DNA from 2 places in the Emticicia fluvialis genome. Region 1 is predicted to be linked to the other one. Evidence: riboswitches for the same ligand, from Rfam matches in the RefSeq annotation. Region 1 holds a riboswitch; the other holds the start of a gene.
What was found. Region 1 has a riboswitch for thiamine pyrophosphate ahead of NZ848_RS10185 (TonB-dependent receptor). Riboswitches for the same ligand answer to the same signal wherever they lie in the genome.

Region 1 (5,582 bases):
CCCACAACAGTTACGCCTTTGTCGCCTATGGCTTTTTGCATGGCATTAGTAGAGGGGGGCATTCCGGCCAGGGTAATCAGTGTATTAACGGGGCAGGGGTCAGTAGTAGGTGATGTGCTTGTGAAACATCCACTGGTAAAGAAAGTAGCCATGACCGGCTCTACTGCCACCGGAAAAAAACTGATGCAGACGGTAGCGCCCTATCTGAAAAAAATATCGCTTGAACTCGGCGGCCAATGTCCCGCCATTGTGTGTGCAGATGCCGACATTATAAATGCGGCTGCTGTTATTGCCTACAAAGGATTCAGGAACATGGGGCAGTCGTGCAGTAGTATTAACAGGGTGTATGTGCATGTATCAAAGCATCAGAGTCTGGTAGCTGAACTAAAGAAAAATGCAGAGAAACTGACCATTGGCGACGGAGTTACCGACGGCGCAGCAGACCTGGGACCTATGGCTACTGCTGACGGTATTACAACCACAAAACAGCACATTGAAGACGCCATTGGCAAAGGCGCATCATTAGTTACAGGTGGCAGAGCCCCCGAAGGCGGGCAATATGAAAAGGGGTTTTATTTTATGCCAACCATACTTGACAACTGCCATGCGGGCATGAAGGTAATGCAGGAAGAAACCTTTGGTTGTGTGGTGGCGGTTGAGACCTTTGAAACGCTGGAAGAGGCTGTTAACAAAGCTAATGATACCAACTATGGGTTGGTGGCCTACGCCTTTACGAAGGATTTTAAAACGAGTATGCACCTGGGAGACGCGCTTGAAGCCGGAACCGTTTGTGTTAACAGTGGCGCAGTAAATACTAATTATGCACCTTATGCAGGTTGGAAAGACTCAGGTTATGGGGTAGAGTTATCGCGAAATGCTGTTTTTGAATACCTTGAAACCAAGCACATAAAAGTTGAAGCAATTTGATGTCAGGGTCGGTAACGGGCAAAAATATGTTCATCATATAATTGCCCTTCTTTAAACAGAGCGTGCTTGAGAACTGCCTCTTTTTCGTAACCCGCCTTTTGCAAGGCACGCATCGAACCGGTATTATATTCGAAAACACCGGCGTAGATGCGGTGAATGGGGTAGTTGGCAAAGGTAAAGTCAGTTACTTCTTCAATGGCTGCAGACATGATGCCTTTGTTCCAGTAGGGTTCTCCGAGCCAGTACCCAATTTCGGCATTTCGGCAATAAATATCTTCCTTTAGCAGAATACCTATGCCGCCAACAGCCTTGTTTTCTACTACTATAGCCAGGTTTTCTGCTGTATTTCGGGCAAGTTTAACCCACTCAAAAGCATCAGTAATGGTATAAGGGTGCGGAAATATATCTTTCAGATTCCTCCAGATACGGTAATTATTTGCGTTTTCTGCCAAAGATGGCTCGTCTCCTGCCTGCCATTTTCTCAAGAAAAAATTCATTCGCTTCTAAAAGTAATTTCCTGTTTAGTCAATAGTTCTTTAATTCTGGCACTTTCTAAAAAAGCAAAAATCAGTTCTTTTTTGGGCAAGTCTTCTTCGTCATCTGCCCAACGCCAGTCTTCACAAATGGCATCCAGCAAATTTAGCAGGGTTCCGGTTTTCTCGGGGTTCCTCTCTTTTTCAATGAAAACGTCGGAAGGAGAAATATACAGTACAATTTTTTCGTCTTCCAGCCACGACAAATCGCTTAGCATTTCGTCTAGTTCATCAAGCGTGAAACCAAACTCTTCCGGAAACGCCAGTGCATCGGCAATTTCTTCATAAAAGCCTCTGAGTGTCTGTGTTTTATTACCATCCAGTTCAACAATCGAGTAATTCTCTGGAAGAGCTAAATTATTAGTGATAAGAAAATTGGGCATGAGATTTTAGGCAAGAATATAAGTGGCCTGTTAAGCAGGCCACCAAAAGATGTTAGTTCAGTGAAAAAGTAGGAACTTTCATTACTACCGAATTATTAAACATTAATTCGGTAATGGTATGAGACATATAATCTATTAACGGAAATTCAGAAATAATATCCATTACCTCCAGTTCATCCTGGGCGTTTACAATACACCATAGTCTGCTTCTGTCTGAAGACAACGCATAAGAGTGCAATTTGCCATCTTCCAGCAATTGATTAACAGCAATTCTTTGATAAGGAATTTTTGCAATGAAACTTTCAGGGAAAGGCACTGGCAAATCAAATTCCACCATAAACTGAGTCATAGTATCTTCTCTTTAAAATAAAAACAGCACAAAATCTATACCACACAGGGTAATTTACTTTCGGATTACGTCAACAATTCCATTTGTGCTATAAATTTCTATCACTAATATAAACAAGATTTCTAAAAAAAACGTTTTCTTTGCACAACTTATCTCAAAAGGGGTGCCTTAATATAACGGGCTGAGATTATACCCATTGAACCTGATGCAGGTAATTCTGCCGAAGGGACAGAGAATAGTACTGGAGGATGCGCACCTGCAGAACTATTGTTTTCCATTTAAAATTTTGTTTAACCAAATGAGCCTCATGGGCTCACAAGATTTTACTCCTTTGCCTTGTTAAAATTTTCGTGATACAATGAAAAAATTAACAAAAAGTGTTACCAGTTTTCTTTTAAACCTATCTAAATCTTTTCAGGGAACCGTTTCGGTTGTCTTGCTGATGAACATGGTAGTTTTTTCAGCCAATGCTCAGGACTCTACCAAAATCAAAGAGCTGAACGAAGTAGTGGTGAGGTCTACACGTGCCAACGAAAAAACCGGTATGGCGTTCACAAACGTATATCAGCGGGATATCAGAAAGCAGAATCTGGGGCAGGATTTACCTTTTCTGCTCAATCAGTTGCCGTCAGTAGTGGTCAGTTCTGATGCCGGAGCGGGGGTAGGCTACACCGGTATCCGGATCCGTGGGTCAGACCCCACCCGAATTAACGTAACCCTTAACGGTGTTCCTTACAATGATTCAGAGTCTCAGGGTACTTTCTGGGTAAATATGCCAGACTTTGCGTCCAGTGTTCAAAGTATTCAGGTGCAGCGAGGGGTAGGTACTTCTACCAATGGCGCAGGGGCTTTCGGAGCCAGCCTGAACATCAGCACTTTAGGATATGAGCGTGAGGCCTTTGGCGAGACTAACCTGTCTTATGGCTCTTTCAACACCATGAAAGCCAATGTGCTGGCAAGTACAGGGCTGCTAAACAACCATTTTGTGGTTGATGCCCGGTTATCGAAATTATCTTCAGACGGATACATCGACAGAGCCAGTTCAGACCTGAAATCTTTCTATTTTTCAACGGGCTACTACAACAAAAGTAATTTTATCAGATTGAATATCTTCTCAGGGAAAGAAGTTACTTATCAGGCCTGGGAGGGGGTGCCCGAGAAACTTCTGAAAACCAATCGTACATACAACCCTTACACGTATCCTAACCAGGTTGATAATTATCAGCAGGATAATTACCAATTGATTTCGTCTTTTAAATTAAGCGAGCGCTGGACGTTCAATCCGACTTTGCATTATACGCGTGGTAAAGGTTACTATGAGCAGTTCAGGTCAGATGACGCACTTGCCAGCTATAAACTACCCAATGTGATAATAGGCGGAGATACCATTACCTCTACCAACCTGGTGCGCCGTAAATGGCTCGACAATCATTTTTATGGAATAACTTACTCTTTCGATTACCAGAGTAATAAGAAGCTTTCAGCCAATATAGGTGGGGCTTGGAACAAATATGATGGGCATCATTTCGGCGAAGTAATCTGGACAAAGCTGGCCGAAACACCTGCTAACGATTACCGATGGTACACCAGCAGGTCTCTTAAAACCGATTTTAACATTTTCGGTAAGGTATATTATCAGTTATCAGACCGGTTCAATCTGTTTGGCGACGTGCAGTACCGCACCGTTGGGTATGATATGAAAGGAATTGCCGACAAACTGCAGGATATTACCCGAAATACTTCTTTTTCTTTCTTTAACCCAAAAGTCGGGATGAATTATCAGTTAAGCGCCGGGGCATCTATATATGCTTCTTATGCCGTAGGTAATAAAGAGCCTAACCGCACCGACTTTGTGGATAACGTAAAAGCACCGAAACCCGAGCATCTGGAAGATTTAGAGGCCGGGTATCGCTGGGCAAACCAGAAACTGAGCTTTGATGCCAACTTCTATTATATGAACTACCGTAACCAGCTGGTATTGACCGGGCAGGTAAACGGAGTAGGTGAGGCCATACGGGTGAATGTTCCGAAAAGCTACAGAGCAGGTATTGAGCTGGTAGCCAACTGGAATTTTGCCCCAAAATGGAGACTAAACGCCAATGCTACATTCAGCCAGAATAAAATTAAAAATTTTACCGAAACCGTGGTGAATTACGATGGTGGCGCCGATAAAGTTAATCAGTACACAAAAACAGATATTTCGTTTTCGCCTAATGTGATAGCTGGTGGGCAGTTGTCTTTTGCCCCGGTAAAAAATCTTGAATTCACCTGGCTGCCTAAGTATGTAGGTAAGCAGTACATGGATAATACAGCAGACCAAAAACGTAAACTGAACGCCTTTTTTGTGAATGATTTGCGTGCCAATTTTACGGTGCATCCGAAAATTGTGAAAGAAATGACCTTTAGCCTTTTGGTTAATAACATTCTCAATCATCTGTACGAATCAAATGGCTATACCTACAGCTATATTTATGAACAACAGGTAGTTACAGAAAACTTCTATTATCCGCAGGCAGGAACCAATTTTCTGCTGGCGGTAAGAGTAAGGTTGTAGTTATTGCCCCACCCTGGCTTCCCCATTGTTGATATAGGCCAGGGTGGGGTTTAATATCAAAATAGATAAATTTTTGTAACAAGCATTCTGTAAATGTTTGCGTATGTAAGCGTTTTATAATTAGACGTTTATCTGTTTCTGTTAATCAGTTTTTCTTATTCTTCTGGGCTTTCCATTCTTGCTTTTCTTCTATTTGTTTCATTATTTGCTATATTCGTTCTAATTAATGACGCAAAAGCATGGCTTCTGAAAAAAACAAGGGTGAACTTCTCAAACTTCTAGGCGTAGGTTTTGGTATTGCCGTTACCATTGGCGGAACGATAGGAACAGGCATTTTGCGTAAACCAGGCCCTATAGCGGCTAATCTGGGCGACCCATCATTAATTATGCTTGTTTGGATACTGGTGAGCATCTATGCTTTTTTAGGTGTGTTGTGCGCTATTGAACTGGGCGTGTCGGTACCCAAAGCAGGCGCCTGGTATGTATATGCCCGCCGTGCCTTTGGCGATTACGTGGGTTTTGTAACCGGTATCACCAGCTGGTTGGGTACAGTGGCTGCCCTGGGTTTTGGCGCCTATACCATGAGCGAATTTATAGCTTTAATGCTGCCTGATGTTGAACCCATCGTCCGCTATGTGGCTATTGGTATTCTGTTGTTGCTGATGAGTTTCCACTGGCTGGGTACCAAGTCGGCCGGCAGGTCTCAGGAAATTATCTCTTTTCTGAAAGCCATAGGCCTTTTTGCTTTTGTAATAGTTTGTTTTGTATATGGCGGTGAAATAAAAAGTCAGCAACTGGTAGAAACCACTCAGAAAGTGGCAGGCCCTGGTCTGTTA
Region 2 (5,582 bases), on a different contig from region 1:
GGGCATGCAATGTCACAGAGAACTCTTTATTCTCATCAAATTGATAAGTGGGATTCCTTAAATTTGAAATATCACCGGTTCCAAAATCCCATTCAAAAGATTCTGCATTTAGCGATTTGTTCTGAAACGTAACTTTACCCAAGTCATTTTGTTTATAACTAAAATCTGATATTACAGGCGGGATTTCATCCTTTTTGCACCCAAAGAAGAACAATTGAAATAATAACAAAATAGCAAAAGAATACTTTTTAGTCATCGGAAAAGTTTATTTATCGATGCCAAAGTTAATAAATTCAGTCAAAAAAAACCAAATCTAAAGTTTGATTTAACACAAATAAGCTTGCGAAGATAATGGAATAACAAGGCGGTTCCATTTATTATCCCGGCAGAGTCTCCCGCCTGAATAAGCCCGGCAAGGGGACTCTGCCGCAGCGGCTTGAGTTACTCATTACATTAGGGTTCTAAGCGCAATCCTCCTGGCTCAAAACCTTGCCGTTTGTAGAGGTCTCTGCTTTTGTTGTCCCGGCAGAGTCTCCCGTGTGAATAAGCCCATTGCCCGGCAAGGGGACTCTGCCGCAGCGGCTTGAGTTGCTCATTACATTAGGGTTCTAAGCGCAATCCCCCTGGCTCAAAACCTTGCCATTTGTATAGGTCTCTGCTTTTGTTATCCCGGCAGAGTCTCCCGCCTGCATAAGCCCATTGCCCGGCAAGGGGACTCTGCCGCAGCGGCTTGAGTTACTCATTATATTAGAGCTTTAAGCAGAGTCTCCCGTGCGCCAAGCCTTGCGGTTTGAAGGGGACTCTGCTTTGTATCATAGGTAAAACTACTTCTTTCTTGCTTTAATGGTAACAGCCTTGCCGTCATTATCAACAAAATAAAACTCCAGTATTTGCCCGGTTACCAGCCCGACTTTTTGTTTGTCTTTTTGCAGTTCGGTTGATTTCTCCTTCTTTACAAGACTGACCTCCATCTTGCCAGCTTCAGAAGCATTGGGTATCACTGACGAGGTTCTCAAAGTACATTTACTTTCAGACTGTGGAATTAACTCCAGCAAGAACTCTCCGCCGGCAAATGGGGCCGGATACTCCTTTGCATCAATAATAACATCAAAAGCCTGATAAGTTCCTTTTATTTCAGTCGACAAATCCGGCTCAGAAGATTGCTTGCCGCAAGCAAAAAACATAATCGCGAGCATAAGTAGTAAAAGTTGCTTCATTAGGTAGAATTTAAGATTAGTAAATAATACGTTTGCTTAAAACAAAACACTCATTACTTCCTACAATCATTGATAATTATATTCTTTTTGCTCTAACCATTCTGCTGCTGCCTGTAACTCCGCCGTCATATAGTTGTAATACCTGATTGTAGAAAAGTCCATAATCCCCACCGCTATCTAATAAATTAAATTCAATTGCAGTACCTTTCTTTCTTAAAAGAAATCTACTATAAAACGGTTCTGTATACATTTTGCCTTCTAAATTAGTTAATTTGAAAACAATTTTATTTTCTCCAATACTAATAATTTCAATTATTACTTCGGGTTGCCTAGGGTCAACTGCCTCGGTTTTCGTATCCACTACAGTTTCATAGACCCGATATTTACCCACCACCTGTACCGCCAAATCGGTTTGGGGCTCAGGTTCAGCAGTTGGTTTGCCACAGCCAAAAAATGCAAAGGCCAGCAACAGCAGTAAAAGGTTTTTCATGCCACAGGATTTGAGATTAGTGATATGTAAAAATAGATATATTGGCTACAATTTGCAAGGGTTGAAATTGCTGTGCATCCTTTTTTAGAAATACTTTTAATTAAAATAAGAATTAAATGAGAAAAAGTCATCAAAATTTCTGTACGCGAATCAGTAGGGGTTCAATATTTTGAACCCCTACTGAGATAGGCTATCAATTCAAAATCCAACAGCGTACTAAAAGTTCGCCCCACAATCCCCAACCATAATTTGCCATTCCCCTCAAAAGCCTTATCTTTGCCACGGCTTTAGGGGTATTCTGTATAGAATTGAGAGAGTCCCTTTGAACCTGATACGGTTGATACCGACGTAGGGAAAAGCGAATAATATATAGCTGCACAGCGCATATCTTATCCACTTTTTTTTCAAAGCTTTCTCGCCCGGGCCATTGTATCCTAAAATTCCGAACAATGGAAAAAACCCTCTGGAAACACATCCAGACTGTCCGCACACAGTCGCCACTGGTACACAACATTACCAATTTCGTTGTCATGAACAACACCGCCAACGCGTTGCTGGCTGTGGGGGCGTCGCCCATTATGGCACATGCCCACGCCGAAGTGCAGGATATGACCCGTATCTGCCAGGCATTGGTTATCAACATCGGCACGCTAGACCAATACTGGGTGCAATCAATGCTTCTGGGTGCTCAGCAGGCACAAAAACTCAACAAACCCTGGGTACTTGACCCCGTTGGCGCCGGAGCTACTCCCTACCGCGACAGCTCTCTGAGCGAGTTACTCTCTTATAAACCAACCGTTATTCGCGGCAATGCCTCTGAAATACTGGCACTGGCACGCGCCAACACCACCCCAACTAAAGGGGTAGACAGCACCGCCGAAAGCAACGAGGCCATTGATGCCGCCCAACAAATAGCCACCGAATATGATACCCTGGTGTGTATATCCGGCAAGACCGATATCATCGTCAGCAAAGACAAGCGCATTTACCTCAACAACGGCCATGCCCTCATGACCCGCGTTACGGGCCTGGGTTGCTCGGCCACTGCCGTTATCGGTGCGTTTATAGCTGTTATTGAAGACAAAACCGAGGCATTGACAGCCGCTATGGCTTTGTTCAGCATTTGTGGTGAACTGGCCGCCAAAAAAGCAAAAGGCCCTGGCACTTTGCAGGTATTGCTGCTTGACAAGCTCTTCAACATAACCGAAAAAGAGTTTTTGCAAACCATCAAACTTTCCTGACATGGCCGGGCATCCGCAGTTTCCGTATGCTTTATATCTGGTAATTTCAGAAGCCGCCTGTGTGGGTCGCAGCTTTCTGACAGTGGCAGAACAGGCCATTGCCGGAGGCGTGGAGATTATTCAGCTGAGAGAAAAAACGCTGCCCACGCCCGCTTTTATAGAAAAAGCCCTGCAACTGAAAGAAATAACCGAGCGCTACGGCATACCGCTCATCATTAACGACAACCTGGCTGTGGCCAACGCGGTTGGGGCTTTTGGGATACACGTAGGGCGGAGTGATACTCCGCCAACAGAAATCAGAAAAAAATGGGGTACGCAATTACAAATCGGCTATTCGATAGAATACCTGAGCCAGCTGGATACCGCAGAAGCTGAAACGGCCGACCATTACGGCATCAGCCCCATTTTTGCCACGCCTACCAAAACTGATACCGTTACAGAATGGGGGCTGGAAGGCCTGCGGCACATCAGAAGCCTGACCGACAAACCCCTCATAGCCATAGGCAGTATTAACCAAACCAATGCTGCCGCCATTTGGCAGGCCGGAGCCGACAGCCTGGCGGTGGTGTCGGCCATTTGCGCTGCGCCGCACCCCGAAAAAGCGGCTTACGAATTACGAAACCTGATTTTGAAATGAAGCAAAAATACACCTATTCATCTGCCCTCACCATTGCCGGGTTCGACGGCAGCGGTGGCGCAGGCATTCAGGCCGACATCAAAACCTTCTCGGCGCTGGGTTGTTACGCTACATCGGTACTTACCGCCCTGCCGGTGCAAAATACACAGGGCGTGCGCAGCATTTACCCTATACCCTATCAGGCGGTGGCCGGGCAGATAGAAGCCATCATGGACGACATCCCCCCGCGTGCCATCAAAATCGGCATGGTGCATACCGCAGAGCTGGTACATACCATTGTTGCCACCTTGCAGAAATACCCTGCCGTTCCGTTGGTGTTTGACCCCGTAATGGTGGCCACCAGCGGCCACAAACTGATAGAAGACGCCACCATTCAGGCCATTATTGAAAAGCTGTTTCCGCTGGCTTCGGTTATTACACCCAACATGGACGAGGCCGCCATTCTGGCTAATATGCCCATTAAAACGCTGGACGATATGTACCTGGCCGGAGAAAAAATACTGGCTCTGGGCTGCAAATCGGTATTGCTGAAAGGCGGGCATCTTGATTTACCCGTTATTACTTCGCTGTTTTTCGACGGACAGGGCAACATCCTCCCGTTTGAGTTCGAGAAATTCGCTACCAATAATACGCATGGTTCGGGTTGTACGTTGTCGTCTGCCATTGCGGCTTATCTGGCGCAGGGCAATGGCCTGAATGAAGCCGTAAAACTCGGGCAGACTTACGTGCATAAGGCCATCAGGCATGGGGCAAATGTGGCCATCGGTAAAGGCAATGGCCCGCTGAATCACTTCTTCAATCCTCAAAAACTGATTAAAAATGAAATGGTCTGACAACGCCTGGCAAAACATAGCTCCGGTGTATGAATCTATTCTGCAAATGCCCTTTATTCAGGAACTGACCAACGGCACCCTGCCGCTTGAAAAATTCCAGTTTTATCTGATGCAGGATTCCCTGTACCTCGAACATTTCGGCAGGGCGCTGGCCATTGTGGGTGCCAGAGCCAATGCCATACCCGATATGCTGGCGTTTTTCCGTTTTGCCGAAACCACCATTATTGTAGAAAACGCCCTGCACGAATCTTACTTTAAAGATTTTGGCGTTGATACCAAAGATAACATACAACCAGCCTGCCACCACTATGCGCATTTTCTGAAAAGCACCTGCGCGCTTGACGCCGTTGAAGTTGGCATGGCAGCCGTGCTACCCTGCTTCTGGATTTACAAAGCCGTTGGCGACTACATTTACGGGCATCAGCAAAAAGAAAATAACCCATATCAGAAATGGATTGATACTTATGCCGGAGAAGAATTTGGCGTGGCCGTACAGGCAGCCATTGATATATGCGACAGAAATGCGGCGCAAACAACAGACGCCATCAGGGCTAAAATGACAGAAGCCTTCGCAGCATCATCCCGGCTGGAATATGATTTCTGGGAAGCAGCCTACCTTAACCGCCGGTGGAAATAGCCGCGGCGCGCCGCAACCGTGCCAAACCAAATATGCTTATGCAAAAGAGTCTGGCACGGTTACAAACAGCTTAAAACCCTAGTAATTAGGTATAACGGTTACCACCTGCCGGGTAGGTTCTACTTTTGAAGCCTCATATCTGGTTTTCCATACCGGGTTTTTACCAATACCCTGCACGGTGGTGTTGTCTCTGATAAAATCGCCGGTGTCAACCACGTAGTAAGCCAGCATATTCAGCATACCTGCTATTTCATGTGCTTCGTACTTACGAAACGAACACTGAAAATCAGCAATACCATACGCATGCAGGCCAAGGGTATCCATCAGTATTTCTCCGTTGCTCAGCTCAAACAACCTGAAATTCATCGCGCCCTCCAGAAACTCCGGCTCCTGCGCATCGCAGGCCTCCATAAATTTCGTCGCATCCAGCAGTTTATTACTGTTTCTGTAATATACCACCTGTGCACCGGTAGCCTGCACCACGGCACAAACCAGGGTATTAAAAAACTCTAGCCTTGCCTGATGCG

Region 2: linked by a shared signal. The riboswitch ahead of thiM (hydroxyethylthiazole kinase) and the one ahead of NZ848_RS10185 (TonB-dependent receptor) in region 1 are both predicted to bind thiamine pyrophosphate.

The regions. Positions count from the first base shown of each region.
Region 1 covers NZ_JANUSD010000007.1:168,345-173,926, reverse strand. Annotated here, with positions in the region: gene NZ848_RS10205 (aldehyde dehydrogenase family protein) at 1-927, shown strand, start outside; gene NZ848_RS10200 (GNAT family N-acetyltransferase) at 930-1,424, opposite strand; gene NZ848_RS10195 (barstar family protein) at 1,421-1,843, opposite strand; gene NZ848_RS10190 (muconolactone Delta-isomerase family protein) at 1,896-2,192, opposite strand; TPP riboswitch at 2,342-2,439, shown strand; gene NZ848_RS10185 (TonB-dependent receptor) at 2,551-4,746, shown strand; gene NZ848_RS10180 (APC family permease) at 4,986-5,582, shown strand, end outside.
Region 2 covers NZ_JANUSD010000003.1:120,154-125,735, forward strand. Annotated here, with positions in the region: gene NZ848_RS04350 (PKD domain-containing protein) at 1-256, opposite strand, end outside; gene NZ848_RS04355 (hypothetical protein) at 825-1,217, opposite strand; gene NZ848_RS04360 (hypothetical protein) at 1,294-1,707, opposite strand; TPP riboswitch at 1,987-2,079, shown strand; gene thiM (hydroxyethylthiazole kinase) at 2,157-2,948, shown strand; gene thiE (thiamine phosphate synthase) at 2,950-3,585, shown strand; gene thiD (bifunctional hydroxymethylpyrimidine kinase/phosphomethylpyrimidine kinase) at 3,582-4,418, shown strand; gene tenA (thiaminase II) at 4,405-5,055, shown strand; gene NZ848_RS04385 (DUF4261 domain-containing protein) at 5,134-5,582, opposite strand, start outside.